4 regions of the Pantoea brenneri genome follow, and region 2 is predicted to be linked to each of the others. Evidence: riboswitches for the same ligand, from Rfam matches in the RefSeq annotation. Region 2 holds a riboswitch; each other region holds the start of a gene.

Region 1 (7,976 bases), on a different contig from region 2:
CTGGCGATCGATAGCGGCTGTCAGTTTACCGCTGATGACATTGTGATCACCACCGGCTGTCATGAAGCGTTATCCGTCGCAGTACGCGCGGTCTGCGAGCCCGGCGATATCATCGCGGTTGAGTCACCTTCCTTTCACGGCATCATGCAGACGCTGCGCGGCTTTGGCATTCGCGCCATTGAGATCCCCACCGATGCGGTGACCGGCATCAGTCTGGAAGCACTGGAACTGGCATTTGATCAGTGGCCAATCAAAGCGGTGGTGGTGGTACCGAACTGCAATAACCCGCTGGGTTTCATTATGCCGGAACCGCGTAAACGCGCCTTGCTGGCGTTGGCGCAACGCTTTGACGCCGCGGTGATTGAAGACGATGTCTATGGTGAGCTTGCCTGGGAATATCCGCGTCCGCCGACCATCAAAGCGTTAGATCTGGATGGCCGGGTCCTGCTCTGCAGCTCGTTTTCTAAAACGCTGGCACCCGGATTACGGGTTGGCTGGGTGGCACCGGGCCGCTACCGGGACCGCGTCCTGCATATGAAGTACATTGTTACCGGCTCTACCGCCACGCAACCGCAACATGCTGTGTCGGAGTTTATTCGTCAGGGCCATTATCAACCCCATCTGCGGCGGATGCGGCAGATCTATCATCGCAACTATGAAACCTTCAGCTGCTGGGTGCGTCATTACTTCCCCTGTGGGATTTGCGTGTCCCGTCCGCAGGGCGGTTTCCTGATGTGGATTGAGTTGCCGGAGCCCTTTGATGCCGTTCGTCTTAATCGCGAACTGCGTGAATCTAAAATTCAGATCGCCGTCGGCTCACTGTTTTCCGCCTCGGGCAAATACCGTAACTGTCTGCGCTTAAACTACGGCTTGCCGATCACTGAACAAACCGAACAGGCGGTGGCGCGGGTAGGGGCAGCCGTCGAGCGGGCGATGCAGGCCTGCCAGCATGATGATCTTCCTGCCGCCTTATCGCCCGATTTGCTGGTGGCTAAGTAGGAAAGAAGCAGGGCCAGAAAGAGGAGGGAACTGGCCCTGGTCAGGTAACCGTACCTGACGAAGGCCACACTAAACGGCTGTCTGACACCGCGCCAGTGACTGATTGGCTAACTGCGCGCGGTATTCCTGATTTATCGCTGCCGTTACAGCAGTTTGATTATTTTTGCGCGCTGTTACCCAACAATACTCACGCTGGCTGCGCCGGTTCAGCCAGCGCCAGCAGGGTACGCGTCGCTTCATGCCAGTCCTCTGCCTCGGTGATGGCGCTTACCACCGCAATGCCGCCAACGCCGGTCGCCAGCACCGCGGGTGCCCGCGCAACGGAGATACCGCCAATCGCCACGGTCGGAATGTGCGTCAGGCGGGTCAGATGTCGCTGCAGTTCTGCCAGTCCCTGCGGCGCGGATGGCATCTGTTTAGTGCGGGTCGGAAAAATATGCCCGAGCGCGATGTAAGAGGGCTGAATGGCCAGCGCACGATCCAGTTCGGCATCATCATGGGTTGAAATGCCGAGTCGTAATCCCGCCTGGCGGATTTGTGCCAGGTCCGCCACCGCCAGATCCTCCTGACCCAGATGGACACCGTAGGCCTGATGCTTTATCGCCAGCCGCCAGTAGTCATTGATGAACAGGCGCGCATCGTAGCTTTTGCCCAGCGCAATGGCCTGGGCGACGGCCGCTTCTGCCGCCTCGTCCGACTGATCTTTGATGCGCAGTTGCAGGGTACGGACGCCGGCATCTAACAGGCGTTCGATCCATTCAACACTATCGACTACCGGATACAGGCCGAGACGCGACACAGTAGCAGGAAATGCGGACATAGTTACTCCTCCTTCATGGCATCTGCCGGATGATAAAGCTCACCACCCCGGCTGCGAAATTGTTCAGACATCTGTGCCATGCCAACCTCAATCGGCTGCGCGCTGGCTTGCTGGCGTGCGGCAAAATCCCGTACCTCCTGAGATATTTTCATTGAGCAGAATTTAGGGCCGCACATTGAGCAGAAATGGGCCACCTTGCCGGACGCCTGAGGCAATGTTTCGTCATGCATCGCGCGCGCCGTATGCGGATCGAGTGCCAGATTGAACTGATCTTCCCAGCGGAATTCAAAGCGCGCTTTTGACATCGCGTTATCCCGGATCTGCGCGCCCGGATGGCCTTTGGCGAGATCGGCGGCATGAGCGGCGATTTTATAAGTGATCAGACCCTGCTTCACATCCTCCTTATCTGGCAGACCAAGATGTTCTTTGGGCGTGACATAACACAGCATCGCACAGCCGAACCAGCCAATCATTGCGGCGCCGATACCGGAGGTAATGTGGTCATAGCCGGGCGCAATGTCGGTGGTGAGGGGACCAAGCGTATAGAAGGGGGCCTCGTGACACCGATCGAGCTGCTCTGTCATATTACGGCGGATCATATGCATCGGGACGTGGCCGGGGCCTTCAATCATCACCTGCACATCATATTCCCAGGCGATCTGCGTTAGCTCGCCCAGCGTTCGCAGTTCGGCGAACTGCGCTTCATCGTTAGCATCCTGAATCGAGCCTGGACGCAAGCCATCGCCCAGCGACAGTGAGACATCGTAGGCCGCGCAGATTTCACAGATTTCGCGGAAATGCTGATAGAGGAAGCTCTCCTGATGATGCGACAGACACCATTTCGCCATGATCGATCCGCCGCGCGAGACAATCCCGGTCAGCCGTTTTGCCGTCATCGGCACGTAGCGCAGCAGTACGCCCGCATGAATGGTGAAGTAGTCGACTCCCTGTTCAGCCTGTTCCAGCAGCGTATCGCGGAATACTGCCCAGTTGAGCGCTTCGGCCACGCCGTTCACTTTCTCCAGCGCCTGATAAATCGGCACTGTGCCGATTGGCACCGGGCTGTTACGCAAAATCCATTCGCGCGTTTCATGAATATTACGGCCAGTAGAGAGATCCATCACCGTATCGGCGCCCCAGCGGGTCGACCAGACCAGTTTCTCTACCTCCTCCTCAATCGACGAGCTGACCGCTGAATTGCCGATGTTGGCATTCACCTTGACCAGGAAGTTACGCCCGATAATCATCGGTTCCGATTCAGGATGGTTAATGTTGGCGGGAATAATCGCCCGGCCAGCCGCCACTTCCTGACGCACAAACTCCGGGGTGATGTTATCTGGCAAATGCGCGCCAAAACTGTGGCCCGGGTGCTGTTGCAGTAACACCTCGCTGCGAATTCGCTCACGGCCCATATTCTCCCGCAGGGCGATGAACTCCATCTCCGGCGTCACGATGCCCTGACGGGCGTAATGCATCTGCGTGACGCAACGGCCAGCAAGGGCGCGACGCGGGGTGGGCAGCGCGTCAAAGCGCAGATGATCGAGGCTATCATCCGCCAGACGCTGCTGGGTATAGTCTGAACTGCGCTGTGGCAGTGGCTGGCTATCATTGCGTTCTTCGATCCAACCTGCCCGCAGCTTTGTCAGCCCGCGATGCAGATCAATCTGCGCGGCGGGATCGCCATAGGCACCGGCGGTGTCATAGACCGGCACCGCCTCATTCTGCTCATAAAGTGGCTGATCTTTACTGCCGCCGACCGGGGTCGGACTGAGCCTGATTTCGCGCATCGGTACGCGAATATCCTCCCGACTGCCGGTAATCCAGATGCGTTCAGAACGGGGAAATGCGCTGCCGCCTTGCAGTGAATCGATAAATTCCTGCGCCAGGGCACGCTGTTCACGACGGGTCATTTTTGGGTCAGACATAGCAATCTTCCAGTTGAGTGGGAATGATGCTTGTCCGGAGTTCGGAAGGAGTAACAGCACGGGCAGTGCAAGAGACTGGCGTACCGACAATATTTACTCTTGTTCCCTTCGCAGGTTCTAACCTGATCAGGTTCCGCGGATCCCGAATTAACGGTCTCAGCCCAACTGGGCACTCCGACAAGAATGCGGTTTTACGCTGCGGCTGGCAGAGCGCCCGCTGAAGACGAAAAACCTTAACGTTCTAACAGAAAAAAATGGGTTCTTCTGGCCTCAGCCATCAGAACCCCTTCAGCATAAAAGGGCTGCAACTGAATCACAACCCCTTTACCTGCGTTTAACCTTATGCCGGACGAGCAATCTGGCTGTCATTGGCCACCGGCGGTGGTGCCAGATGGTTATCCCACGCCAGCTGGATCAGCTTGTCTTCCAGCGTAAAGCGCGCCTCCAGCACTTCACCGACTTCAGATAGCGCCTGCTGGAACGTCATGCAGTTATCATCATCGATCGCCTGCTGCAGATGGCCATCATACAACTGCATCAGGCGCTCAGTGTTGGCTTCCAGCGGGGGATAGATTTGGGCCGCCGCGATCATCGGGCTGTCACCACTCATCTCACTGATGATGCGTTCATAAATACTAAAGTGACCGGCGGAAAGATAATCGACCAGGCCATGACAAAAGTTATCCAGCGCCTGCTCATCAAGGCGGGTCAGGGCTTCTTTATTCGGTTTAAGTCCGACCAGATGGTAATAGGTTACTAACAGCTGGCGACGGGCTTCCAGCCACGAATCGACCAGTTCGTTACTGCCACCTACGCGTTCGGCCAGGACGTCTAACTGGTTAAGCATATCTAACTCCATGTGAGTTATAGTTGTTCATCTACACACTTAACATCAGGACTTCAGCGTGCGAGTTGACGCTAAGGATGACGAAATAAATGCAATGCGAAATCTCAAGCGTAGACGCTGGATGGTGGATTGTCAGCCACGAGCAGAAACTTTGGTTGCCGCAAGGTGATTTACCCCACGGAAGCGCCGAAAATTTCGGTCTGACGGGTACCAAAGCCCGACAGATTGGCGAGTGGCAGGGGGAAAAAGTCTGGCTGATTTGCGAGCTACGTGCAGAGAGCATGTTCTCGGTACGGCAACTGATCGATCTGGATGTGGGGCTGTTTCAGCTGGCGGGACGCGGCGTGCAGCTGGCGGAGTTCTACCGTTCCCATCGCTGGTGTGGCTACTGTGGTCACGAAATGCACCACAGCAAACATGAGTTTGCCTGCCTGTGCAGTCATTGCCGCGAGCGCTATTATCCGCAGATTGCGCCCTGCATTATCGTGGCGATCCGGCGTGGCGATGAGATCCTGCTGGCGAATCACGCCCGTCATCGTAATAACGTCTATACCGTACTGGCTGGCTTTGTCGAAGTCGGCGAGACGCTGGAACAGGCGGTGGCACGTGAAGTGATGGAGGAGAGTAATATCCGCGTCAAAAATGTCCGCTACGTCACCTCCCAGCCGTGGCCATTCCCGCAATCGCTGATGACGGCGTTTATGGCGGAATATGATAGTGGCGATCTGCAACATGACGGCAAAGAGCTGCTGGATGCGGCCTGGTTTCGTTTTGATGCCTTGCCCTTGCTGCCGCCACCGGGCACCGTGGCGCGCCGCCTGATTGAAGATACCGTCGCCCTGTGCCGCGCCGAAGCGTGAAAGTGCTACACTACACGCCTGAAATTGAGAGAGTAATGAAATGAGTGAACTGAAGAACGATCGTTATTTGCGTGCCCTGTTACGTCAGCCAGTAGATGTAACGCCAGTGTGGATGATGCGCCAGGCCGGACGTTATTTACCAGAATACAAAGCGACGCGCGCCGAAGCGGGTGACTTTATGTCGCTGTGTAAAAATGCTGAGCTGGCCTGTGAGGTGACGCTGCAGCCGCTGCGCCGCTATCCGCTGGATGCTGCAATCCTCTTCAGTGACATCCTGACTATCCCTGATGCGATGGGCCTGGGCCTCTATTTCGAAACCGGCGAAGGTCCGCGCTTTTCGCATCCGATTACCTGCCGGGCAGATGTAGAGCGTTTGCCGGTGCCCGATCCGGAAATGGAACTGGGTTACGTAATGAACGCGGTACGCACCATCCGTAAAAACCTGAACGGCGACCTGCCGCTGATCGGATTTACCGGCAGTCCGTGGACGCTGGCTACCTACATGGTGGAAGGCGGCAGCAGCAAAGCGTTCACCAAAATCAAAAAGATGATGTATGCCGATCCCGCCACGCTGCATGCGATGCTGGATAAACTGGCGGACAGCGTTATTCTCTATCTCAATGCCCAGATTCGCGCCGGTGCGCAGTCAGTGATGGTGTTTGATACCTGGGGCGGCGTCCTGACCGGCCGTGATTATCGCGAGTTCTCGCTGCACTACATGCACAAAATCGTCGATAGCGTGCTGCGTGAAAACGACGGTCGTCGGGTGCCGATTACCCTGTTCACCAAAGGGGGCGGGCAGTGGCTGGAAGCGATGGCCGAAACCGGCTGCGATGCGCTGGGCCTCGACTGGACCACAGATATCGACGATGCACGCCGCCGTGTCGGTGACAAAGTTGCGCTGCAGGGCAACATGGATCCTTCAATGCTCTATGCGCCACCCGCCCGTATTGAACAGGAAGTGGCCGGGATTCTGCAGCGCTTTGGCAATGGCACCGGTCATGTTTTCAATCTCGGTCACGGTATTCATCAGGATGTCCCGCCGGAAAATGCGGGCGTGTTTGTTGAAGCGGTGCACCGTTTATCGCGTCCTTTCCATCAGGAGTAACCATGGATATTGCCGCACTTCGCGCTGAGCAGTTGCAACGCGCCGCTGATGTGGTGCGTGAAGATGACTTTGACGTATTGCCGCCGCGCTTTATTGGCGGGGCGGACGTCGGATTTGAACAGGAAGGTGCCGTCACCCGGGCGGCGCTGGTGGTGCTTGAGTGGCCTTCGCTAACGCTGGTGGAACATCGCATTGCGCGTATTGAGACCACCATGCCTTACATTCCCGGCTTTCTCTCCTTCCGTGAGTATCCGGCGTTGATGGCCGCATGGCAGATGCTGGAGCAAAAACCGGATCTGCTGTTTGTCGACGGTCACGGTATCTCCCATCCCCGACGGCTCGGCGTTGCGTCGCATTTTGGCCTGCTGGTCGATGTGCCCACCATTGGTGTCGCGAAAAGTCGTCTGTGTGGCCGGTTTGCCGATCTGGATGCGCAGCCTGGCAGTCGTCAGCCACTGATCGACAAAGGCGAACAGATAGGCTGGGTATGGCGCAGCAAGCAGCGTTGCAATCCGCTGTTTGTCGCCACCGGTCATCGTGTCAGCCTGGATACCGCGCTGCAGTGGGTCGAAAACTGTACGCGTGGTTACCGGCTGCCGGAACCGACCCGCTGGGCCGACGCGGTTGCCTCGAACCGAACCGCTTTCCAGCGCTGGCAAAACGCGCTTTAACACTGTTTGTGCTGCGCTTTTGCAGTTACACTGCCGCCAGCGAAACGAATAAGAGCCACCTTTATGTTACAAAATCCCGTTCATCTGCGTCTGGCGAAGCTGGAAAGCTGGCAGCATCTTACTTTTATGGCCTGCCTGTGTGAGCGTATGTACCCGAATTATCGGGCATTCTGCGAGCAGACCGAATTTGCCGATCCGGCACTCTATCGCCGCATTCTTGATCTGATCTGGGAAAACCTGACGGTCAAAGATGCGAAGATCAACTTCGACAGCCAGCTGGAAAAACTTGAAGCTGCCATTCCTGATGGTGATGCGTTTGAGGTTTACGGTGTGTATCCGGCGATTGATGCCTGCGTGGCATTAAGCGAAGTGGTTCATGCGCAGCTGAGCGGCGACACACTTGAGCACGCGATTGAAGTCAGCGAGACCTCAATTACTACCGTTGCCATGCTGGAAATGACCCAGGCTGGACGCGAAATGACCGACGAAGAGCTTCGTGAAAACCCGGCCATCATTGATGAATGGGACCTTCAATGGGAGATTTTCCGCCTGCTTGCCGAGTGCGAAGAGCGTGACCTTGAATTAATCAAAGGCCTGCGATCGGACCTGCGTGAAGCGGGAATTAGCAACATCGGTATAAATTTCCAGCAGTAAGGCGACAAAACGTGACTTCAGGCCCGAATTAGCGCGCCTGGAGGCTTCACATCGGCCCCCTCTCTGGTCTACATTTGGGGGGCTGAAAATTG
Region 2 (7,976 bases):
GCCTGGTCGCGCCGGATGAGACCACATTCAACTACCTGAAAGGCCGTCAGTTCTCGCCAAAGGGTGAGAAATGGGAACAGGCTGTGGCCTACTGGCGTACCCTGAAGTCAGATGAAGGCGCGAAATTTGATGCAGTCGTCACTCTGCACGCAGAAGAGATCGCTCCTCAGGTCACCTGGGGTACCAATCCGGGTCAGGTGATTGCCGTCGATCAGGTGATCCCGAATCCCGCCTCGTTCGCCGATCCGGTCGAACGCGCCTCGGCGGAGAAAGCGCTGGCCTACATGAACCTGCAGCCGGGCATTAAACTGACCGATGTGGCGATTGATAAGGTGTTTATCGGCTCCTGCACCAACTCACGCATTGAGGATCTGCGCGCTGCCGCCGCCATCGCCAAAGGCCGCAAAGTCGCGCCTGGCGTGATTGCCATGGTGGTGCCAGGTTCCGGTCCGGTCAAAGCTCAGGCTGAAGCCGAAGGTCTGGATAAAATCTTCCTCGACGCTGGCTTTGAATGGCGTCTGCCCGGCTGTTCAATGTGTCTGGCGATGAATAATGACCGTCTGAATCCAGGCGAGCGTTGCGCCTCAACCAGCAACCGTAATTTTGAAGGTCGTCAGGGCCGCGGTGGCCGGACCCATTTAGTCAGCCCGGCGATGGCCGCCGCCGCCGCCGTTTCCGGCCATTTTGCCGATATCCGTCAACTGACGACAGGAGCTTAACCGATGGCGAATAAATTCACCCAGCACACCGGTATTGTTGCGCCACTGGATGCGGCTAACGTCGATACCGATGCCATTATTCCTAAGCAGTTTTTGCAGAAAGTAACCCGCACCGGTTTCGGCCAGCACCTGTTCCACGACTGGCGTTTTGAAGATGATGCCGGCACCGTACCGACGCCCGGTTTTGTGCTCAACAAGCCCGAGTTCAAAGGCGCCAGCATCCTGCTGGCGCGTGAAAACTTCGGCTGCGGCTCATCACGTGAGCATGCGCCCTGGGCGCTGACCGATTTCGGTTTCCACGTGGTGATTGCGCCGAGCTTCGCGGACATTTTTTACGGCAACAGCTTCAATAACCAGCTGTTGCCGGTGAAATTAAGCGAACAGGAAGTGGATGAGATGTTTAAACTGGTGGCGGCGCAACCCGGCATTCGCTTTACGGTCGATCTGGAAGCTCAGACGGTCACTGCGGGTGATAAAGTCTATCCGTTCGAACTCGACAGCTTCCGCCGCCACTGCATGATTAACGGCCTCGACAGTATTGGCCTGACGCTGCAACACGAAGCGTCGATCTCGCAATATGAGCAGAACCAGCCCGCCTTCCTGCGCTGATTGAGTCAAAGCAGGGCGACATCGGGTCGCCCTGCTGTTACTGACAACCTCTGCTCTGCCCCAGTGGTTAGACCGAGCCTGCGAAGGGAACACGGTCAGATCGGAAAGTCGCGTAAACCATCCCTGACCGCTCGTCCCGCGCCTTCCTCCTTTGCCGGTGTTCTCTGCGAATAGAGCTTGTCAGCTGCGGTCCGGTTCACCCGGATTTGGGTTTATCAGCACAATGAGGGCGGCATCCTGTCGCCCTTCTTCTTTATACGTTGCGTACCCGCGCTGACATAATAAAAGCCGCTATCGCCAGCACAAATGCCAGCCAGTAGACTGCTTCATGTCCCAGCCGCTCACTTAACGTTCCCTGAATAACCCCAGCCAGAATCATGCCGGTCGAGATCGAGTTGGTGAACATCGTTGTCGCGGCACCTGGCCGCCCCGGCATTAAATCCTGGAACCACAACATTCCGATGCCAGCGATAATCCCGACAAACACCGCATTAAACAGCTGTAGAACCATCAGTGAGGTGCGCGAGTTGAACAGCACCAGCCCGAGATAAAACAGCACCCCTGCCGCCACCGCCAGCAGCATCAGCCGCCGCTTGCCCAGCCTGCGGGCGTAATGCCCGGCCAGCAGCATCACCGGAATCTCCAGCCCGGCCGCGGTCCCCATCAGCAAACCGGCCAGCTTTTCCGGCAATCCCAGCGTGGTACTGATGTAGAGCGGCATGTCGATGATGTACATGGTGTTGCAGGTCCACATGGTCACCGAGGCCAGAAACAGCAGCCGCACATCCCGGTCACGCCAGCCGCTTAACGGCAGACCACCGCTTTGCAGCAGCGGCTCAGCACGCGGCACCGACGGCAGGGTAAACCACACCAGTACGATGCAGATCAGGAACAGCGCCGCCGCCACCATAAACAGCGTCACGAAACCGTAGTTCAGCGCCAGGGCGAACGACAGCGGCGGTCCGATCACCCACGCCAGCGACAGCTGCGCACGCATCACCGAACTGAACATCACCGCTTCCCGCGCCGACTGGTCAGCATATTCACGCGCCAGCGCGAACAGCTGCGGCATCGACACGCTGGCTAAGGCAGACAACAGCACCCCGAGGGTAATCAGCGTCAGATAATGACGGGTAAAGGCAAACAGCAGCGCATTGACCAGCGCCATCAGGCAGCAGAACAGAATGATGTTGCGGCGATCGCCGACGCTGTCCGATCGCTTTGCCACCAGCATGCTTACCACAATACCGGCCACCGCATTGATAGTGAAAAAAAGCCCGACCCAGAATGGGCGGGCCTGCACCTCACGGGTCAGAAACAGGCTGAGGGTCGGTGCCTGCAATGCGCCCGCCACACCGAGCATGAACGAGGCGACCATAAAAGCGAGGTAAACCGGATTGATGCGGCGCTGCCGCGTTAACAGCGATTTCATACCGAAATCCCTTACAGGATGAACAGGGGAAGAGAAGAAGCGTAGACGATACCGTGCGGCATGAAAAAAGCCAGCAGAGATCATCTGCTGGCGGTGTAATTGCACCCTACTCAGAAAAGCATCCCGCTGAACAGCGGCATGAGGGTCGAACGCCATTCATAGCTGAATGCCTCCCGCTCTTCCCATAGAGCAAAGTTTGCCCTTAAAATGAGGCAAGAAAAACAGAGCGCTTTTCACCGGGAGTTCCCCTTTTATGTCCTCATCTCGCCTGAAGCAGCAGTTCATACGCCTGTGGCAAAGCTGCCAGGGTCAGACGCAGGAGATCACCCTGAGTGAACTGGCTGACCTGCTACACTGTTCACGCCGTCATATGCGCAACTTACTCAACCGGATGCAGGCGGCTGGCTGGTTAATCTGGCAGGCCGAAGCCGGACGCGGTAAGCGCTCACAACTCACCTTCTGCTACACCGGACTGGCGCTACAGCAGCAGCGCGCTGAGGATCTGCTGGATCAGGATCGCATCGATCAGCTGGTGCAGCTGGTCGGCGATAAGAATCAGGTCAGGCAGATGATTGGTGCTCACCTTGGCCGCAGTTTCCGTCAGGGAAAACACATTCTGCGGGTGCTTTACTACCGCCCGCTGCTGAATCTGCTGCCGGGCTCCGCCCTGCGCCGCTCCGAAACCCATATTGCCCGTCAGATTTTTAATGGCCTGACGCGCATAAATGAGGAAAACGGGGAAATTGAGGCCGATATTGCCCACCACTGGCAGCAGACTTCCCCGCTCCACTGGCGCTTCTTTCTGCGTCCGGCGATTCGCTTTCATCATGGCCGCGAACTGGAGATGGCCGATGTTATCGCCACGCTGGAACGTCAGCGTCAGCAGCCGCTGTTTTCCCATATTCAACAGCTCGACTCGCCCGCTCCGTGGACGCTGGATATCACCTTAAGCCAGCCCGACGACTGGTTACCCTGGTTGCTGGCCAGCGTCAGCGCGATGATCCTGCCACGCGAATGGCCCACGCAGCCTGACTTTGCCCGCCAGCCGATCGGCACCGGTCCTTACAGCGTGATCCGTAATCAGGAAAGTCAGCTGAAGATAGAAGCCTTTGATGATTACTTTGGCTTTCGCGCGCTGATTGATGACGTCTCTATCTGGGTATTGCCGGATATCAGCGATGAGCTGGTCTACGCGGGCGTGCGCCTGCAGGGCGACGGCGCGGATGAGATCCAGGAAGAGAGCCGGCTGGAAGAAGGCTGCTACTATTTGTTGTTCGATCAGCGTTCGGAAAAAGGCCGTGACGAGGCGATACGGCGCTGGGTCAGCTATCTGTTTAATCCTATCGCCCTGCTCAACCACGCCGGCGTCGGCTATCAGCGCTACTGGTTTCCGGCGTATGGTCTGTTGCCGCGCTGGCATCACCGCCGCGATCTGGCCCCGGTCGAAAAGCCGCCCGGCCTGACTCATCTGACGCTCACCTGGTACAGCCAGCACGTTGAGCACGAAGGGATCGCTAATGCGTTACGTCCGCTGCTGGCGCAGCACGGCGTCACGCTGGAGACGCGCGAGGTCAGTTACGAATGCTGGCATCAGGGCGACGCCGACAGCGACATCTGGCTCGGCAGCGTGAACTTCACACTGCCATTGGCCTGGTCGCTGTTCGCCCAGCTGTATGAGGTCCCGCTGCTGCATCACTGCCTGCCGATCGACTGGCACGCTGATGCCGCCCGCTGGCGTGAAAAAACGCTGCCGCTGGCCGAATGGAGCAAGCGGTTAGTGGAAGAGGCCGGTCTGCATCCGCTGTTCCATCACTGGCTGCTGCTTGAAGGTCAGCGCAGCATGCGCGGCGTGCGGATGAATACCCTCGGCTGGTTCGATTTTAAATCTGCCTGGTTTGCGCCGCCCGCGCTGTAACGCTTTCGCGCTGACGCTGAAATGACTAGAATGTGACGTTCTCAACGGGGTGCCGCCTGCTGACCGCAAACGGCTGAGAGAGACCCGTCGAACCTGATTCGGTTAATACCGACGTAGGGATTTGAGAGACCTGCTGCTCAGATCCTTTGCGACTCATCCCCTATTCTCCTGAAGGAGCGCAAAGTGTTTAACAAAGTTCTGCCACTGCTGCTGTTACTTTCCACCCCGGTACTGGCTGCCAAACCGGTTCTGACGGTTTACACCTACGACTCCTTCTCCGCTGACTGGGGCCCCGGTCCGGCGGTCAAAAAAGCCTTTGAAGCCCAGTGCGATTGCGAACTGAAATTTGTCACGCTGGAAGATGGCGTGTCGCTGCTGAATCGCGTGCGAATGGAAGGCAAAAACAGCAAAGCGGATGTGGTGCTGGGACTGGATAACAATCTGGTGCAGGCGGCGCAAAAAACCGGTCTGTTTGCCGCCAGCAAGGTCGATACCGCGCAGCTGACGCTGCCGGGCGGCTGGCACGACAGCACCTTTGTTCCGTTTGATTATGGCTATTTCGCCTTCGTCTATGACAAAACCCGCCTGAAAAATCCGCCGAAAAGCCTGAAAGAGCTGGTAGAGAGCCCGGAAAAATGGCGGGTCATCTATGAAGATCCGCGTACCAGTACCCCGGGATTAGGTCTGCTGCTGTGGATGCAGAAAGTCTATGGCGATCGGGCCCCGCAGGCATGGCAAAAGCTGGCGCAGAAAACCGTGACGGTAACCAAGGGCTGGAGTGAAGCCTACGGTCTGTTCCTGAAAGGCGAAGGCGATCTGGTGCTGAGCTATACCACCTCGCCGGCCTATCACATTATCGAAGAGAAAAAAGAGAACTACGCCGCCGCACCGTTTGCCGAAGGCCACTATCTGCAGGTCGAGGTTGCTGCGCAGTTAGCCAGCAGTAAACAGCCGAAACTGGCGCAGCAGTTCATGCAGTTTATGGTCTCGCCGGCGTTCCAGAACACCATCCCGACCGGCAACTGGATGTATCCGGTGATCGATACCACCCTGCCTGCTGGCTTCGCCACGCTGCAGGTGCCCGCCACCGCGCTGCACTATTCGCCGGAAGAGGTAGCCAGCCAGCGCTCTGGCTGGATTAGTCAGTGGCAACGCGCCGTCAGCCGCTAATGCCGCGCTGGCTGATCCCCGGTTCGCTCGCCACGCTGCTGTTAATCAGCGTGGCGCTGTTCGCCTTTATCTCACTGTGGAATGCCGCGCCGGTCACCGACTGGCGTAGCGTGCTGCTGGATGAGTACCTGCAACACGTTGTGGCGTTCTCCTTTGGTCAGGCGCTGCTCTCCGCCCTGCTGTCGCTGCTGCCTGCGGTGCCGCTGGCGCGCGCCCTCTATCGCCGCCGCTTTCCCGGCCGTCAGCTGTTGCTGCGTCTGTGCGCCATGACGCTGGTGCTGCCGGTGCTGGTGGCGGTGTTCGGCCTGCTGACGGTTTATGGCCGCGTCGGCTGGCTGGCACAGTTGTGTCAGTGGTTGGGCATCGACTATCACTTCTCGCCCTATGGATTGCAGGGCATTTTGCTGGCGCATGTCTTTTTTAACCTGCCGCTAGCTACGCGCCTGATGCTACAGGCGCTGGAGAGCATACCGGCGGAGCAGCGTCAGCTGGCCGCACAGCTTGATCTGCGCGGCTGGCACCACTTTCGCCTGCTGGAATGGCCGTGGTTGCGTCGTCAGCTGCTGCCGACCGGCGCGCTCATCTTTATGCTCTGCTTCGCCAGCTTCGCCACCGTGCTGTCGCTGGGCGGCGGCCCCCAGGCCACCACCATTGAACTGGCGATCTTTCAGGCACTCAGCTACGACTACGATCCCGGTCGCGCCGCATTGCTGGCGCTGATTCAGCTCAGCTGTTGCCTGACGCTGGTGCTGCTCAGCCAGCGATTCAGTAAAGCGATACCCGCCGGCACCAGCCAGCTGCACGGCTGGCGCGATCCGCAGGATTCGCGTCTGGCCCGGCTAACGGATGGGTTGCTGATTCTGCTGGCGTTACTGCTGCTGCTGCCGCCGCTGGCGGCGGTAGTGGTGGATGGCTTGCACGGCGGACTGCGCGGCGCACTGGCCCAGCCAGCGTTGTGGCAGGCGACCCTGACCTCATTGCGCATCGCGGTCGGTGCCGGCCTGCTGTGCGTGATACTGACGCTGATGCTGCTGTGGAGCAGTCGCGAATTGCGTCTGCGTCAGCGCCCGCTCGCCGCACAGCTGATCGACACCAGCGGCATGCTAATTCTGGCGATGCCCGGCATCGTGCTGGCGACCGGCTTCTTTCTGCTGTTTAACGCCACCGTTGGCCTGCCGGCGTCGGCAGACGGGCTGGTGATCTTCACTAATGCGCTGATCGCCATTCCCTATGCGCTGAAAGTGCTGGAAAACCCGATGCGTGACGTCGCCGAGCGCTACGGCAGGCTATGCGATTCACTGGATATCCACGGCTGGAACCGGCTGCGGTTGATAGAACTGCGTGCGCTGAAACGTCCGCTGGCACAGGCGCTGGCGTTTGCCTGCGTGCTGTCGATCGGTGATTTTGGCGTGGTGGCGCTGTTTGGCAATGCCGACTTCCGCACCCTGCCGTTCTACCTTTATCAACAGATCGGTGCCTATCGCGGTGCCGACGGTGCAGTGACCGCCCTGCTGCTGCTGCTGCTCTGTTTGTTGCTGTTCACCCTGATGGAAAAATTACCGGGCCGCCATGCTGACACTGAATAACCTTACTTACCTTTATCAGCATCTGCCGATGCGCTTCAGCCTGCACGCCGAACGTGGCGAGCGGCTGGCGATCCTCGGGCCAAGCGGTGCCGGAAAAAGTACGCTACTCAGCCTGATCGCCGGTTTTCTGCCGATCCGCCAGGGCACGCTGATGATTGATGGTCAGGATCATAGCCACAGCGTGCCAGCCAGACGGCCGGTATCGATGCTGTTTCAGGAGAACAATCTGTTTCCGCACCTCAGCGTGCAGCAGAACATGGCGCTGGGCTTGCACCCGGGATTGAAGCTCAACGCGGAGCAGCGCCAGCAGCTTGCTGCGCTAGCCGAACAGGTGGGATTAGGCGATCTGCTGGCGCGACTGCCGGGCGAATTGTCGGGGGGCCAGCGTCAGCGGGTGGCGTTGGCACGCTGTCTGCTGCGCGATCGCCCGGTGCTGCTGCTGGATGAGCCCTTTTCGGCGCTGGATCCGGCGCTGCGCAGCGAAATGCTGCAGCTGGTGCGCTCGGTGTGCGAAGCCCGCAGCATCACGCTGCTGATGGTGTCGC
Region 3 (7,976 bases), on a different contig from region 2:
CGCACCCAGCGTATGAAATTTTCCATGCGGCGCCAGCGCGCTGAAATAGGGCTGCCAGTCAAGATCGACCGCAACGGTGTTGATGATTAAATCAAACTGTCCCGCCAGCGCCGTCAGCGCCTGAGGATCGCGGCTGTCGACCACCTGGTTTGCCCCCAGCGCCAGTAAGGATGGCGTCTTTTCGCTGCTCGAGGTGAAAGCGGTCACGTCAGCCCCCAGCGCGCGCAGGATTTTGATCGCCATGTGGCCCAACCCGCCGATACCAATCACCCCGACCTGGCTGAGCGCTGAGATGTTGTGCATCAGCAACGGTTTGAATACCGTCATGCCGCCGCACAGCAGCGGGCCTGCGGTGGCGGCATCCAGCGCCTCCGGCAGCGGGATCACCCATTGCCAGTTTGCCCGCAGTCGCTCGGCAAATCCGCCGTGATTATTGATGGTGGAGACTTTGCCGCGACGGCAATTAACCTGATCGCCGCTCAGGCAGGCATCACAGTAATGGCAACTTTTTGCCGTCCAGCCGATGCCGACGCGCTGACCAATATGCAGCCCTTTGTGCTGCGCACCGTCGCCCAATGCCACGATGCGGCCGATCACCTCATGTCCCGCCACCAGCGGATAGGTCGATCCACCCCAGGCATTATCAATCATCGAGAGATCGGAGTGACAGATGCCGCAGTATTCTACCGCGACCTCAGCGTCTTCTGACTGGAGCGGTCCGGGCTGATACTCATAAGGCTGTAGCGCTTCGCCGGGCTGGAGCGCGGCATAACTTTTAATACCCATTCGCATTCCTCAATCAACGGATGAAGGCGTCGCCGGACGATCACAGCGGCAACGCAACCGGCAGCATAGCAACAGGCAGCGGTCATAAACTGCTGTAAATGCGGGGCTTTCATCGGTTAAATGCGGAATTTTTCTGCCGCACAGCGGATGCTGCGCGGTGACAGCTAAAGCGGATCGTGATTGAGAGGTGTCCGGAAAGCATGGCGCGCCGCGGCCATTAGCTGGCTGGCCGTTACGGTAGTCGGTAATCGCATCAGAATTTTAGTCGCCTGCCAGTAACACAGCACCATCATTTCATCCTCCTCTTTCTCAGCCAGTTCACGCAGCCTCGCCCGTAAAGAGAGGACGTTAATCGACTGATGTTCATCCAGCATGTCAGAGATGGTCTGATTAATAATCTGGTGGAGTGTTTTCCAGGAGAGCTCTGTCTGCAAAATTAACCTCTTTTAACGCTTATCGGCTCCGGGCAAATGAACGGCGGAATTTATCGCAGCAACGGGTCTGCAAAGTCATGGCTCTAAAGTCTGGTGATAACTATAGCTGTTTCTGCACGCTTGCGCCGGGCTACACCGTCAGAATTCTAAAAGCCGACAAGTTTAAATGTTTTTGGCCATTTTTGTCTCGTTTTAACCCGCCCGAGCCGTTCGACTGTCGATTTTTTTAACAGTGGTGGCGACAGGTTAACTGGCTGATGTGCCGGGGATTTTGCTATGTCCGCCTCCCTTTCTGGACGATTCGCCGCAGATCGGCACGAGGTTTAGCCACAGCGTCAGGATTTAGCGTCATTTGACAGCACTTTAGTCGCAGACAGCGGCAATCAGACTGAGTCTATCGCTTACTGATCCGCCCGGACGTCAGATCCATTATTCGCTATGGATTTGTTTATATAGCGATACAGTCATCCATCTTATCTGTCCGGATTGGTCGGTCCGGAGCCGGCCTGTTACGGCCAGTAATGCGATCCAGTCACGCTTAATCGGCTGCATGATGGATTCAGGACCAGGCGACGGGCGAATTCGGTATCGTGATGATTTTTGCCTGTTTTACGCCGGAGATGCCGGTTAAGCTGTACCACAATTTGCAGAATGATGGCGTGGATGCAGTCTGTGTCCTGCTGTGGTTACTGCTGCTTACCTTACCGCTCCCGCTGGCCTGCTTCGCGCTTACCCGACGTCAGGCGCAAAACAGCCGTCAGCGGCAACCCTGAATCGAGGATTTTCTGATGGCAATGACGCTGGAACAACTGCAAGACAAATACCCGGATGCCAACGCGGCATCGCTCGGTGACTCCCCGGAACTCGCCAGCCAGCTGGCGACGCTGGTCATTGCCGGTAAGAAAGTAGCCAGCTGCGGTTCGCTGCACAGCTGGCAGGATGATGAGGATAAACCTGAGCCGGGCCGTTACAGCATTATCCTCAACGGCGAGCAGCGGCCGGTATGTGTGATCCGTACCACCGGGCTGTTCCTGACGCGCTTTGACCGCGTGACGCCTGAAATGGCGATGCTGGAAGGCGAAGGCGATCTCAGCCTGGAATACTGGCAGCAGGAGCATCAGCGCTTTTTCCAGCGCGAAGGTTATTTCCATCCGGAAATGGAACTGGTGTTTGAAACCTTCCAGCTGGTCGAAGTGATCTGAACCGTTCCGGCCAACCCACGCTACAGGCTGTTTGCCGCCATCAGCGCTAGCCGTGAACAACCGCGCGCCGTCAGGATCTCAGCCGCCTGGGCGGCGCGCATTCCGCTGGCGCACACCAGTACGATGCGTTTATCTGCCGGCGGCTGCCAGTCCACTATCTGCTGCGGCAGGATCCGCAGCACCTGCTCTGCCACGCTGACCGGCGCTTCATCCCGGCTGCGCAATTCCACGATACAGTCATCGGCGGTCAGCATCGGCGGATCGATAAACGGCACGCCAGCACTTTCCGGTTCCGGCGCATCATCAAAACGAAACTGTCGCAGGTGCCAGTTGATGAAATCACAGTGGATCATGCAGCCAAGCGGTGACGGCGTCAGTTTCAGCAACAGGCTGAGCGCCATCTGCGCCTGTAACGCGCCCAGCGTGGCCACCGCTGGTCCCATCACCCCGGCCGTGTTGCAATTGCCCGCCGCGGTCGGCAGTTGCGGAAACAGTGCGCGATAGCCTGGCGCACCGCCGCAAAAACTGCCGACGTAGCCTTTGCGACCCAGTACGGACGCACAGACCAGCGGCAGACCGCGCGGCAGACAGGCGTCCGACAGCTGATAGGTGATAGCGAAATTGTCAGCCGCGTCGATCACCAGGTCGATGGCGTCGAGGGCGTCCGGCAGCAGGCTGGTACTCAGCACCTGCGGGCGGGCGTCGACCTCGCAGTCAGGATTACGCTGAAGCAGCGCGCGCCGGGCGGCTGAAACTTTTGCCTCACCAATATCCGCCATGCCGAACAAAGTCTGGCGGTGCAGATTATGCAGCTCAACCCGATCGCCATCGTAGAGACGGATAAAACCCACGCCCGCCCCGGCCAGCAACGGCAGCACGGTTGAACCGAGTCCCCCCGCGCCGACCACCAGCACCCGCGCCGCACGTAAGCGTTGCTGCCCCACCTCACCGATCTCCGGCAGTATGGTTTGTCGCTGATAACGATCCATCACCTCTCCTTAGCTGAACTGTGCCAGCCCAAAAATCGGGGTTGATGCCGCGGCCATATCACGTTGCTCCATCAGACCCGCCTGAAACGCCTGGTGACCGGCATCAATGGCGGCTGCGAACGCAGCGGCCATGCGCACCGGATCGCGCGCCTTCGCCACGGCGGTATTCAGCAGAATGCCATCGAAGCCCATCTCCATCGCCTGCGCTGCCTGCGAAGGCGCGCCGATACCGGCATCAATAATCAGCGGCACATCGTTGAACCAGGCCCGCATACTGCGCAGTCCCTCGATATTACGCAGCCCCTGCCCTGAGCCAATCGGCGCGCCCCACGGCATCAGCACTTCGCAGCCAGCCTCAAGCAGTTTTTCGCCAACAATCAGATCTTCGGTGGTGTAGGGAAAGACCTGGAAACCGTCAGCGCAGAGAATACGTGCCGCCTCAACCAGGGCGAACGGATCGGGTTGCAGGGTATCGGCGTGACCAATCACCTCCAGCTTGATCCACGGCGTGCCGAACAGTTCGCGGGCCATCTGCGCGGTGGTTACTGCCTCTTTCACGGTGTGGCAACCGGCGGTATTAGGCAGAATGCGGGTGTTAAGCTGTTGCAACAGCTCACGGAAAGCGCCGCCCGCGCTGCCCTCGCGCCGCAGACTGACCGTAATAATCTCTGCGCCTGAGGTCTCAATCGCCTGTTGCAGGATCGCGGGCGACGGATAGCCTGCCGTGCCCAGCAAAAATCGTGATGATGGGGTGTGTTGATAAAACATGGTTATCCTCCCTGCATCGGTGACAGCACTTCGATCTGGTTACCCGCCGCAAGCGACTGGCTGGCATAGCGGGCGCGCGGTACAAATTCACCGTTGAGCGCCGTCGCGACCGTGGCGGGATCGATCTGCTGCTCCTGCAACAGTTCGTCCAGCGTGCGCGCCGTGGTATCAATGACACGTCCATTCAGTTCAATCCGCATGAATCACCTCCTGAGTCAGTTGCTGCATTAATTGTTCCGCCATCAGCGGTGCCAACAGGAAACCGTGGCGATAGAGTCCGTTGAGCGAGAAGACCCCGTTTTCGTAGCGCACTTCCGGCAGATTATGGCGGTAAGCCGGTCGCAGCCCGGTGCCGCTCTCCAGCACGCGCGCCTCGGCCAGCGCCGGATGCAGAGACCAGGCGGCGCTGAGCAGTTCCATCATCGCGCGCGCGCTGATCGGGCTGCTGTCGTGGCTCTCAACCATGGTGGCGCCCAGCATGAAAATACCGTCGGCACGCGGTACCAGATAACAGGGAAAACGCGGATGGAGCAGGCGGAGGGGTCGGGAGAGATGCAGTTCAGGCGCGTGCAGGATCAGCATTTCGCCGCGCACCGCACGCAGCGCCGGTTGCGCCGCGACGGCGTGGATGCCGCGGCAGTCAATAATCTGACCTCCGGGTGCGCCGGGATGAAACGGCACATCTGCCTGGCGCAAACGTTGCGCCAGTTGCCGCAGCGCCTGGCGCGGATCAAGGTGGGCTTCGGCGGCAAAAAACAGGCCACGGGCAAAGCGATTTTCCAGCGCCGGTTCGACCTCGCCCGGAACCACCCACTGATGATTATGGGTCAGACTGGCGAAGCGGGTCAGCTCGCGACTGTCGCGCGGCGGTGCCACCACCAGCGTCCCGTGCTGCGTCACGCCTTCAATGCGTTTCGCCCACCAGGCCGCCGAATGCTGGCCCCATTCAATCACCTGCGGCGGCGCACTTTCCGCTTCACACCAGGGTGCCAGCATGCCGCCCGCCCAGTGGGAGGCTGCACGGACGTCGGACCGGGTAATCACTTCAACCTTTTCGCCCCGCTCTGCCAGTAGCGTGGCGACACACAGCCCGGCCACGCCGCTGCCGAGTACCGACCAGCGGCTCATGTTGCCCACCGGGCGGGCGTCGCGTCATTCAGGATAGGATGGTTCATAGTGGCCTCGTCGTAACTACGCGAAGACCCGGGATACCAGAAGGGAAAAAGGCGAGAGCATGAATGGCGATGCCCTTGCGGCAAGCATCTGCAGAGAGCGGATGCCCGTCTTCCTACGCCAGTATCAACTGGGTCAGGTTCGAAGGGTCGCTAAGCCGCGCAGTGCGCTATTAGCCTCTCAGTCTCTCTGGCGAGACTCCCCTGACGGGTTCTAGTTTTAAGTTAAGCGGGCAGGTTCGTCAAGTGAAGAGGCGATGATCAACCGTCCTGAAAATGGCTGAATTCATTAATTGTCATGGCATTATCCAGCACCCTCAGCCGCAGCCTGATCCGATCAATATCCTTTGCCTGCAGACCGCTGGTGTCACCTTTTTCGTATAGTCTCTGCAATCCCTTATGCTTCCGGCTTTTAATCACGCCTGTTTCTCAACGGGAAACAAGAGAGTGTTTTCCTTCAGGCAACAAAATTGCGTGACCAGCCCAATGATGAGCGGTCCGAAAGGAGTATCAATAGCTGAAACGGTGGCGTCCAGTGCGGTGTGTCATGGCCGGCAGTAACGCAGAGCGGCCGCTGAAAGTGGTCTGACGCAATGTCTGCTCCTTTCAGCGGCCCACAGGCTTAACCCGCATTACGCTCAAAGTGGCTGTTCACAAAGGCGCGACAGCGCGGCGAGATGGGATCGAGGAATACCTGTTCCGGCGCGCCGGACTCTTCAATCATGCCCTGATGCAGAAAAATCGCTTTGTTGGAGACTTCCCGCGCAAAGCCCATCTCATGGGTCACGATGATCATGGTACGTCCCTCTTCCGCCAGGCTACGGATCACCCGCAGCACTTCCCCCACCAGTTCGGGATCGAGCGCGGAAGTCGGCTCATCAAACAGAATCGCTTTCGGCTGCTGCGCCAGCGCCCGGGCAATCGCCACGCGCTGCTGCTGACCGCCGGAAAGTTGCGATGGCCAGGCATCGCGCTTTGCATACAACCCCACCTTATGCAGCAACGCTTCAGCCTCTTCCAGCGCCTCTTTGTGACTGCGTTTCTGCACGTGAATCGGTGCTTCAATGATGTTCTGCATCACCGTCTTGTGCGGCCACAGGTTGAAACTCTGGAACACAAAGCCGAGCTGCATCCGCATCAGTTTGATACGGCGACGCTGCTCGCGGTTCAGTTTTTCGTCGGCGTTATCCAGCGTAACCGATACCTCGCCGACCGCAATTTCCCCCGCCTGCGGCACTTCAAGGAACGGTATACAGCGCAGCAGGGTGCTTTTGCCGGAGCCGCTGGCACCGATTAGCGAAATCACATCGCCATCCTGCGCCGTCAGGCTGATGTCATGCAGCACTTCATGTCCCGCATAACTCTTTCTGAGATGACTCAGCATGATTGTCGGTGCCGTCATGAGCGCGCTCCAAAGTAGTAAGGTGAGAGTCGACGTTCCAGCATCGACACGCCTTTGCTGACCAGCATGGTCAGTATCAGGTAAATCACCGCGGCACTGAGGAACACCTCCAGCGCCCGAAAAGTCGACGAGACTATCGAATCGGCAATCCCGGTCATCTCCATCAGGCTGATGGTGCTGACCAGTGAGGTGGCTTTAATCATCGAGATAATTTCGTTGCTGTAGGCCGGTAACGCCTGGCGAATGGCGATCGGTAAGGTAATGCGGGTGAAGATTTTGTGTGATGCCATACCGGAAACTTTTGCCGCCTCCAGCGATTGCGTACTGACGGCGCGCAGCCCGCCCCGCAGAATCTCAGAGGTATAGGCGGCATCGTTGAGGATCAGCGCCAGCAAGCCGCACCAGTAGGGATCGCGTAGCAGCGGCCAGAACAGGCTTTCGCGCACTGCCGGTAAGCTGCCGAGTCCGTAATAGACCATGTAAATCTGGATTAACAGCGGCGTACCGCGAAACAGCCAGACATAGAAACGACAGAACAGGCTGCCGACCCGCGTCATGCGCAGCAGATTGAGCAGCAGCGCCAGCAGGCCACCGCCCAGCAGCGATAACAGCGCGAGGTTAACCGTCAGCGGCAACCCTTTCAGCAGCGCCAGCAAGGTTTGCTGTAAAAAAGTGATATCCACGTGGACTCCTTACGCCTTCACGCGTTGTTGACCGCGCATCGCAAATTTTTCCACGTAGCGGAAAACCATGTCAGAACAGGTGGTGATGATCAGGTAGATCACCGCGCCGACGCTGTAGAAGAAAAACGACATCTGAGTGGAGTTAGCCGCAGTTGATACCTGATTCATGGTTTCTACCAGTCCGGTGACCGACACCAGCGCCGACTCTTTGATCACCGATTGCCACTGATTGCCCATTCCCGGCAGCGCGGTGCGCAATGCCTGCGGCACAATAATGCGGCGGAACATCATTAAGCGCCCCATACCGGTGACCGTCGCCGCTTCCAGCGTGCCCTTCGGGATGGCGTAGAACGCGCCGCGAAACACGCCGCTCTGATAGGCACCGGAAATCAGCCCGATGGCAATCGCGCCGGCCACAAAGCCGTTCACATCAAACGGGCCCTGCAAACCCAGCGCGGTGCCGACGGTCGAGACCACCTGTCGCCCACCGAAATAGAACAGGTAGATCACCAGCAGCTCAGGCACGCCGCGAAACAGGGT
Region 4 (7,976 bases), on a different contig from region 2:
TTTATGTTCAAGAATCTGCGCTGGACCCTCGTTTTGCTGTTGTTCCTGGTTTACATGATCAATTACCTCGATCGTGTTGCCCTGTCACTGACGGTGCCGCTGGTGGAAAAAGATCTGGCGATCAATGCTGAGCAATTCGGCATGATCTTTGGCAGCTTCTTCTTCGGTTACGCGCTGTTTAACTTCGTCGGCGGTCTCGCCACTGACCGGTTTGGCCCGAAAATCGTGCTGGCCGTCGCGGTAGGCGCCTGGTCTATCTTCTGCGGCATGACTGCGCTGGCGACCGGCTTCTGGTCGCTGCTGATCCTGCGCGTGCTGTTCGGCATGGCTGAAGGCCCGATCTGCGCCTCGGCGAATAAAGCGATCAACGGCTGGTTTCCCAAAAAACAGGCAGCCACCGCGATGGGCTTACTCAGCGCCGGTTCGCCACTGGGTGGCGCGGTTGCCGGTCCGATCATCGGTTATCTGGCGCTGGCGTACGGCTGGCGTCCGGCCTTCATCATCGTCTGCTGCATCGGTCTGGTGTGGATGACCTTCTGGCTGTTCTTTGCCGCGGACAACCCGGCAAAAAGCAAACGGGTCAGCGAAGAGGAACGTCTCTTAATTGAACGCCTGAAAGCGGCTAACCCTAACGATGAAGCCGATCTGTCAGAAACTGCCCATCCGTTTGGCTACTACCTGCGTCAGCCAATCATCCTGGTGACCGCCTTTGCCTTCTTCTGCTACAACTACATCCTGTTCTTCTTCCTGAGCTGGTTCCCGGCCTATCTGGTGCAGGCCCATGGTCTGGATATTAAGTCGATGAGCATTACCACCATGATCCCGTGGATTGTGGGTTTCGTCGGCCTGGCGCTGGGCGGCTGGATCTCCGATAAAATCTTCAACATCACCGGCAAACTGTTGTTGTCACGTAAAATTGTGCTGGTGGTCTCACTGCTGGCGGCGGCAATTTGTGTGGCGCTGGCAGGTACGATAAAAGAGGTGGTTCCTGCGGTGATGATGATGTCGGTATCGATCTTCTTCCTCTACATTACCGGCGCAATCTACTGGGCGATTATTCAGGATGTGGTGCACAAGAGTCGTGTCGGCAGCATCAGCGGCTTTATCCACCTGGTCGGCAGCCTTTCCGGCATCATCGGACCGATTGTGACCGGCTTTATCGTCCAGCATACCGGTAAGTTTGACAGCGCCTTTGTGCTGGCCGGCGCTGTCGCTGCGCTGGGTGCCTTCCTGGTGCTGTTTGTGATCCGCAGCCCGAAGACCCAGGATAAGCCAGTTTCGGTGTAATCCTCATCACGCAACATGATCACTGATTTCGGGGCGCCTCGCGCCCCGTTTGCCATAAGGACGGACTATGTTACAGATCGATCGCCTGCCCGCTGAGATCCAGCGCCCTGCCTATGACCGGGCCCAGCTTAAAACCCGTATGGTGCATATCGGCTTTGGTGCCTTTCACCGCGCGCATCAGGCGCTGTGCAGCGATAAGCTGGCCGCCGAACACGGCAGTGACTGGGGTTACTGCGAAGTTAACCTCAACAGCGGCGAACTGATTCAGGCGCTGCGTGAACAGCAGTTGCTCTATACCCTGACCGAAATGGCGAATGATTCGCTGCAGACCCGGGTGATCGGCGTGATTACTGCGGCGCTGCACGGCAAAGGCGACGGCATTGAGGCGGTGATCAACGCCATGTGTCAGCCCGAGGTGGCAATTGTTTCGATGACCGTGACCGAGAAAGGCTATTGCCATCAGCCAGCCAGCGGCAATCTGAACCCGGATCATCCCGATATCGTGCATGACCTCGACAATCCGCAGACGCCGCGTTCGTTGCCAGGCCTGATTCTGGCCGCCATTAATCGCCGTCGGCAGCTCGGCCTGCCGCCCTTCAGCGTGATGTCGTGCGATAACATGCCAGAGAACGGCCACGTCACCCGCAACGTGATTGTGCAGCTGGCACAACGGCAGGATGCGGCGCTGGCGGAGTATATTCAGCAGCAGGTGACCTTTCCCTCAACCATGGTTGACCGGATTGTGCCGGCGATGACGGAGGCGGCGTTTGACGCGCTGGCCGGGCGGCTCGGCTCCCGTGACCCGGTAGCGGTTGAAGCGGAACCGTTCTTTCAGTGGGTCATCGAAGATAATTTTGTCAGCGGTCGTCCGGCGTGGGAAAAGGCGGGAGCAGAACTGGTCAGCGACGTATTGCCGTATGAAGAGATGAAACTGCGCATGCTGAATGGCAGCCATTCGTTTCTCGCCTACCTTGGCTACCTTGCCGGCTATCAGCACATCAGCGATTGCATGGCCGATCCGCACTTCCGCGCCGCTGCCCGTTCACTGATGGTCGATGAGCAGGCACCCACCTTGCGCACTCAGGGCGTGGACCTTGAAGCCTATGCCGATTCGCTGATCGCCCGCTACGAAAACCGCGCCATCAAACATCGTACCTGGCAAATCGCCACTGACGGATCGCAAAAATTACCGCAGCGCCTGCTGGACAGTCTGCGCTGGCATCTGAGCAATAACAGCCGCTGTGAACTGCTGCTGCTCGGCGTGGCTGGCTGGATGCGCTATGTCGGGGGGACCGACGAACAGGGTCAGCCGATTGAGGTTCGCGATCCGCTGAAGACGACGCTGGCAGAATGTGTGGCCAGCAGTGAAGAAGGTGAAGCGCGCGTGCGTGCGCTGCTCGGCCTGCGCCAGATCTTCGGCGACGATCTGGCAGACAACGCCGATCTGGTCGCCCGGCTGACCGCCTGTTATCAGCAGCTGACTACCCAGGGTGCGCGTGCGACGGTGCAGCAGTACATGACCCGCGCCTGATGCGATGATGACAAAGCACTGGCGCAGACGCAGCGTGCTGATTAGACTGACCCTTTCCCTTCGGGCTGGCACCAGCCAGCCGTAATATGGATATTGCTGCATGTCGATCGCCTATACCATTACCACCAGCGAACCGGTGAATCAGCAGATTTACCGGTTTTTGCGCAAAGATATCGTGACCTGTGTGATTCAGCCGGGTTCGCTGCTGTCGGAAAAAGAGGTCTCTGCGCGTTTTAACGTCTCACGCCAGCCAGTGCGCGAAGCGTTCATCAAGCTGGCCGAAGCCGGACTGGTACAGGTATTGCCGCAACGCGGCACCTTTGTGCGTAAAATTTCCGCCAAACGGGTGGCGGACGGCCGCTTCATCCGTGAAGCGGTGGAAGTCTCAGTGGTGCGCCGTGCGGCGCTGGAGATTGGCGACCCGGCGCTGATGATGCTGGAACACAACCTGCAGCTGCAACGCATGGCGGCTGAGCGGCATGACAGCCAGGCGTTTCTCAGCCTGGATGATGAGTTTCACCGGCTGATTGCCGAAAGTATTGATTGCAAGCTGGCGTGGGAAACCGTCGAGAACATTAAAGCGGCGATGGACCGGGTTCGTTTTCTGACCCTGAGTGAGGTTTCACCGCCGGAAAGCCTGATTCAGCAGCATGAGGAGATTTTTGCAGCGTTGAAACATCACGACGCAGACGCCGCCGAAGCCGCGATGCGCCGTCATTTGCAGGAGATGATTTTCTCAATTACCCCTATTGCCGAGCGCAACAGCGCATGGTTTGAAGCACCCTGACCCGGCAACGGTGCCGTCCCGCCGCCTCAGCGCGGGATGGCACATCCACCGCTACCACCACTGATGAAAATGGTGCACCGGCCCGATTCCCGTACCGACCTCCAGTGAATCCGCCTGTAACAACGCCTGCTGCAGCCAGGCTTTCGCTTCGGTGATCGTATCAGCCCAGTCGGCGTGACGCGGACGCAAAGCCGCCAGCGCCGCTGACAGCGTGCAGCCGGTGCCGTGAGTATGACGGGTATTAACCCGCGGCGTGCTGAACCGCTGCTGGCCCGAAGGGGTGATCAGCCAGTCCGGGCTGTTATCAGCCGTCAGGTGACCGCCCTTGATCAATACCGCCTGACATCCCGCCGCCAGCAACGCCTCGCCCTGCGCCCGCATCTGCGCTTCGCTCTCCGCCACCGCGCACCCCAGCAACGCTGCTGCTTCCGGCAGATTCGGCGTAATCAGCGACACCTGTGGTAACAGCAGTTCGCGGACGCTGGCAATCGCATCGGCGGATAACAGCGGATCGCCGCTTTTCGCCACCATCACCGTATCCAGCACCACGAAAGGAATTGCGCTACGTCTCAGCCGTGCCGCAACCTGCCCGACGATGGCGGTTTCCGACAACATGCCAATTTTCGCGCTGTCGATACGCACATCGTCCAGCACCGAATCAAGCTGGGCGGCCACAAAGTCAGCATCGATTCGGTAGACCGACTGGACGCCATGGGTATTTTGCGCCACCAGCGCGGTGATCACGCTGGTGCCATACGCGCCCAGCGCGGAAAAGGTTTTCAGATCGGCCTGGATCCCTGCCCCGCCGCTGGGATCGGTCCCGGCGATGGTCAGTGCATTAATGCGTTTCATGGTCCACCTCCAGCGTCCAGAGCGCATCAAGAAACGCCGTGGCAAAACTGCCGGGGCCGGCTGAGCTTGCCGCCGCCTGTTCACCGGCCCGCGCCATCACCTGACAGGCACTGGCGACGTTGAGCAGCCGATCGCCGCTCAGACTGCTGAAGCCAGCCACCACCGCCGACAGCGCACAGCCGGTACCGACCACCCGCGTCATTAACGGGCTGCCGCCGCGAATGGCAAAGGTGCGCTGACCGTCGGTGGCGTAATCTACTTCGCCGGTCACAATCACCAGCGTCTGATAGTCGCGAGCCAGCTGCCGGGCGGCCTCCAGCGCTGCATCCGCCTGATGCAGGCTATCCACTCCGCGTCCGCCGCTGGCCTGTTGCGCCAGCGCCAGGATCTCTGAGGCGTTACCGCGGATCACCGCTGGCTGCTGGCTCAGCAGCCGCTGGCAGAAGGTGGTGCGCAGCGTCAGCGCTCCGACCGCCACCGGGTCCAGTGTCCAGGGCGTTCCCGCCTGCCTGGCGGCCGTGACCGCCGCCTGCATCGCCTGCTGGCGCTCAGCGGTCAGCGTCCCGACGTTAATCAGTAAGGCATCGGCAAAGCCGCTGAACTGCGCGGCTTCCTCCGCATCAATCACCATCGCCGGTGAAGCGTTGAGCGACAACAGAACATTGGCGGTGAAGTTTTGTACCACGTCGTTAGTCATGCAGTGCACCAGCGGTGACTGACGGCGGAAACGGTGCAGAATGGGCGCGAATTGCGCAGCAGAAAGGTGTTGAGATTGATCTGTCATCATAGCTCCCAACCGGCGAATAAGAAGGCGAATGCGGTCAGGCATCAGACTTCCCTACGCTGGCATTATCCAGTTCAGGTCAGCGGGTTTTTCTCAGCCTTCACGTGGAAGGGCACCCCGAGTCATGTTGATTACATTTCTTTATTAATTAGTGAGTTATGTGAGTTTGCTTTTTGTCTACGGTTGTTTTTACGAATCTCACTACTGAGCATTGTACCCCAGTCTGTACCCCATTTTGTACCCCACAGGAAAGCAAAAAGCTTGATTCTTCTTCATCCATATAAAACGGTTATAGATAGAATCTATGGACAGAATTAATCATTATTATCGCCAAATGAAGTTTTGAATCATGTTTAGAAAATGAAGTAGATGCCCTACTTTATTAATTACTTACCGCTATGTAATTACCTTCAACAGAAATAATCTGTAGAGACAATAATTAACTGATATTTTCTCATGAAACAAGGTTTTTTTATGACCTATACTAAAATCTGGAAGCCAAATTTTATACACGTAGGCATTAAAATGAAAGTAAAAGAGAATTCAGAAATTGAAATATTATCTAATCTAAAAAGCCTGGAAGAAGAATATGATGAAATGATGTATTTCAACAATTCCCCACCAGATATGAGTATTGTTGCAACAAAATGGATGCAACAATATCTTAGCAAAAGAAAAAATAATGGAGAATAAAAATTGAAAAAAAGGGAAATACGCACCAATAGAAAGACGCTGAATAAATCAGTACGTAAAAAAACAATTGCATCAGAAATATCACTGACTTTTGATCAGTATGAAAACATTCTATGTAGCGATATGACCTCAGCACGAATATGTAACATATTAAAAGTGCGATTACCAAAAGGATACATAGAGAAGCTAAGAAATAACAAACTCACGAAATACAAAAATTGGTATCAAAAAATAAAATTTAAGCATTTACACAGCCCTCGGCGAAACAACTAATCTCTCCCCCCAAAAAAAAGCCGACTCACTCGCATGAATCGGCCTTTCTAAATTTATCAATATGGAGCGTGTAAATAATTAACCCTACATTTATTTTACCAAATTTAAGTGTGTATCTGCTGAGTATGGTTCAGGAAGAACATATATTTTATGTGATATAATTAATAAGTGTGCTAATGGAAAAAATATTAGAAACGATTAATGATTCTATCCTATATTAAGTATGCTGTCTGATAATACAATATAGCGTTAACAATAGCAAACAGCATATCAATTACTGAAAGATGACATTCAAGCTGGGATGGCAATATTTAAACTGTAATAAAAAAGCACCAGAATCTTTCGGTTATAATACTTTTGAAAATGGCATTAATGCCATCAACTAATGAATTGCAAGTTAAGAATGCAAAAGAAATAGCTGATGGTAATAAAGGAACAAGACATACATTATAAACTTATTTAATCATATCCGCTAATTAATAAAAAACATAATTATATTAGACTTGGTGGTTATAACAGGATTTTTTATGGCAGGCAAAAAACAAAATTTTAACAATGCTGAATTTAAAAATATAGCTGGTAACTTTAGTAGTTACAATGATCTTACATTAAATGGAAAAAAAATTGTTAATGAGATTATTACTAAGTGTTCTGGTAAGAAAGGATATCCACACAAGAAGGTATATTATGTACTTTTTAATATTTATGAAGTGAATACAGACACTATTAAGTACTCGTTAGATTACTATTCAGCTAAGTACAAAGAGGATTCACTACCAACTATTAATACTGTCCGTAAGTTTCTTACAATCATTAAACAGTTATCTGTAGCATTGGTCACAGCACATAAGAAAGGCGTAAGACTGTTTAAGGCAGCTCAGGATGGACACTATTACTTAACGCCAGTCGATAAGTACGAAATTGATAAGATATATGATAACGGGTCATCAGCACAGGAAATTATTGCAATACTTCAGAATATGATTGATGATTCTGCGAAATAATTGCTTCGCAGAATTATAGCCTTACTTCGCAAGATGAGTACAGATACGACCAAAAAACACCATGTAAACACGCTAATTCATTGATTTTATTACGGTATAATGTACCTTTCACTATCTTGCGACCTTATATTAATATTAACCGATACTCCGTTAATTCAAAGAATAGTGTCTTACTGATATTCAGCCTCTGAAGAGACTAACTTCGCTTCGCTCGTCAGCCTCTTAAAAACCAAATATTAGATCGTAACGTTGCGATTTTCTCGCGGTACTCGAAAAGACGCAAGGCGTTACTTCTCGCTTTGCTCGATTGGTGTTAGTACAGCAAGTGAAATACCTAAAGTGAATTGGTAAGTACGACGTGCCTTGTCAGTACTGGCCCGAGCGAAGCGACCCCGATCCGATTAATCCCCTTTCATGATGGTGCTGAGGACAAAACGCACAGGAAGCCCCTGAAGTGGAAGTAGCTAAAAACAGTAATCACGTATCTAATCTGTCAGAAAACGCCTCAGAAATGCACTGAGAGCGTTAAATTACAGTTGATTAAGTACTACCATTACTTCTCCCAGCACATCAAAGGAAGATAGTGAATCCTGATTGACGGTCATCGCACTGTATTTGATGTTATCACTGCTTAAATTGTATCCATCTGGCACCACTTGGACTCGTTTGTACAGGTAGTTTCCTTCTTTGTGGAGTGCTGCCACTTTACCATCCCGTAGCTGCTTTTGGTTCTGGTTTATAAGCAAGACGCTACCTACCATGAAT

What was found. A riboswitch is a leader RNA that binds a small molecule or an ion and turns the genes downstream of it on or off. The one in region 2 is predicted to bind thiamine pyrophosphate.
Region 1: it holds a riboswitch for thiamine pyrophosphate, as region 2 does, so the genes downstream of both, thiC (phosphomethylpyrimidine synthase ThiC) here and thiB (thiamine ABC transporter substrate binding subunit) in region 2, are expected to answer to the same signal.
Region 3: it holds a riboswitch for thiamine pyrophosphate, as region 2 does, so the genes downstream of both, AABB92_RS12100 (FAD-dependent oxidoreductase) here and thiB (thiamine ABC transporter substrate binding subunit) in region 2, are expected to answer to the same signal.
Region 4: it holds a riboswitch for thiamine pyrophosphate, as region 2 does, so the genes downstream of both, thiM (hydroxyethylthiazole kinase) here and thiB (thiamine ABC transporter substrate binding subunit) in region 2, are expected to answer to the same signal.

Annotation. Positions count from the first base shown of each region.
Region 1 covers NZ_JBCGBG010000013.1:4,541-12,516, reverse strand. The annotation lists gene AABB92_RS23150 (aminotransferase-like domain-containing protein) at 1-999, shown strand, start outside; gene thiE (thiamine phosphate synthase) at 1,187-1,819, opposite strand; gene thiC (phosphomethylpyrimidine synthase ThiC) at 1,822-3,744, opposite strand; TPP riboswitch at 3,831-3,931, opposite strand; gene AABB92_RS23135 (Rsd/AlgQ family anti-sigma factor) at 4,085-4,591, opposite strand; gene nudC (NAD(+) diphosphatase) at 4,681-5,451, shown strand; gene hemE (uroporphyrinogen decarboxylase) at 5,492-6,559, shown strand; gene nfi (deoxyribonuclease V) at 6,562-7,230, shown strand; gene AABB92_RS23115 (YjaG family protein) at 7,294-7,884, shown strand.
Region 2 covers NZ_JBCGBG010000003.1:415,899-423,874, reverse strand. The annotation lists gene leuC (3-isopropylmalate dehydratase large subunit) at 1-719, shown strand, start outside; gene leuD (3-isopropylmalate dehydratase small subunit) at 723-1,328, shown strand; gene AABB92_RS15470 (MFS transporter) at 1,582-2,760, opposite strand; gene sgrR (HTH-type transcriptional regulator SgrR) at 3,014-4,675, shown strand; TPP riboswitch at 4,711-4,813, shown strand; gene thiB (thiamine ABC transporter substrate binding subunit) at 4,859-5,845, shown strand; gene thiP (thiamine/thiamine pyrophosphate ABC transporter permease ThiP) at 5,821-7,431, shown strand; gene thiQ (thiamine ABC transporter ATP-binding protein ThiQ) at 7,415-7,976, shown strand, end outside.
Region 3 covers NZ_JBCGBG010000002.1:270,518-278,493, forward strand. The annotation lists gene ahr (NADPH-dependent aldehyde reductase Ahr) at 1-786, opposite strand, end outside; gene AABB92_RS12070 (hypothetical protein) at 951-1,220, opposite strand; partial or broken gene AABB92_RS12075 (sulfate ABC transporter permease) at 1,790-1,993, shown strand; gene AABB92_RS12080 (ASCH domain-containing protein) at 2,009-2,422, shown strand; gene AABB92_RS12085 (HesA/MoeB/ThiF family protein) at 2,443-3,411, opposite strand; gene AABB92_RS12090 (thiazole synthase) at 3,421-4,179, opposite strand; gene thiS (sulfur carrier protein ThiS) at 4,182-4,379, opposite strand; gene AABB92_RS12100 (FAD-dependent oxidoreductase) at 4,369-5,307, opposite strand; TPP riboswitch at 5,448-5,567, opposite strand; gene AABB92_RS12110 (ATP-binding cassette domain-containing protein) at 5,974-6,753, opposite strand; gene AABB92_RS12115 (ABC transporter permease) at 6,750-7,436, opposite strand; gene AABB92_RS12120 (ABC transporter permease) at 7,446-7,976, opposite strand, start outside.
Region 4 covers NZ_JBCGBG010000001.1:475,200-483,175, reverse strand. The annotation lists gene AABB92_RS02165 (MFS transporter) at 4-1,287, shown strand; gene AABB92_RS02160 (mannitol dehydrogenase family protein) at 1,355-2,818, shown strand; gene AABB92_RS02155 (GntR family transcriptional regulator) at 2,919-3,605, shown strand; gene thiD (bifunctional hydroxymethylpyrimidine kinase/phosphomethylpyrimidine kinase) at 3,657-4,457, opposite strand; gene thiM (hydroxyethylthiazole kinase) at 4,444-5,241, opposite strand; TPP riboswitch at 5,276-5,371, opposite strand; gene AABB92_RS02140 (hypothetical protein) at 5,716-5,934, shown strand; gene AABB92_RS02135 (hypothetical protein) at 6,735-7,211, shown strand; gene AABB92_RS02130 (XRE family transcriptional regulator) at 7,742-7,976, opposite strand, start outside.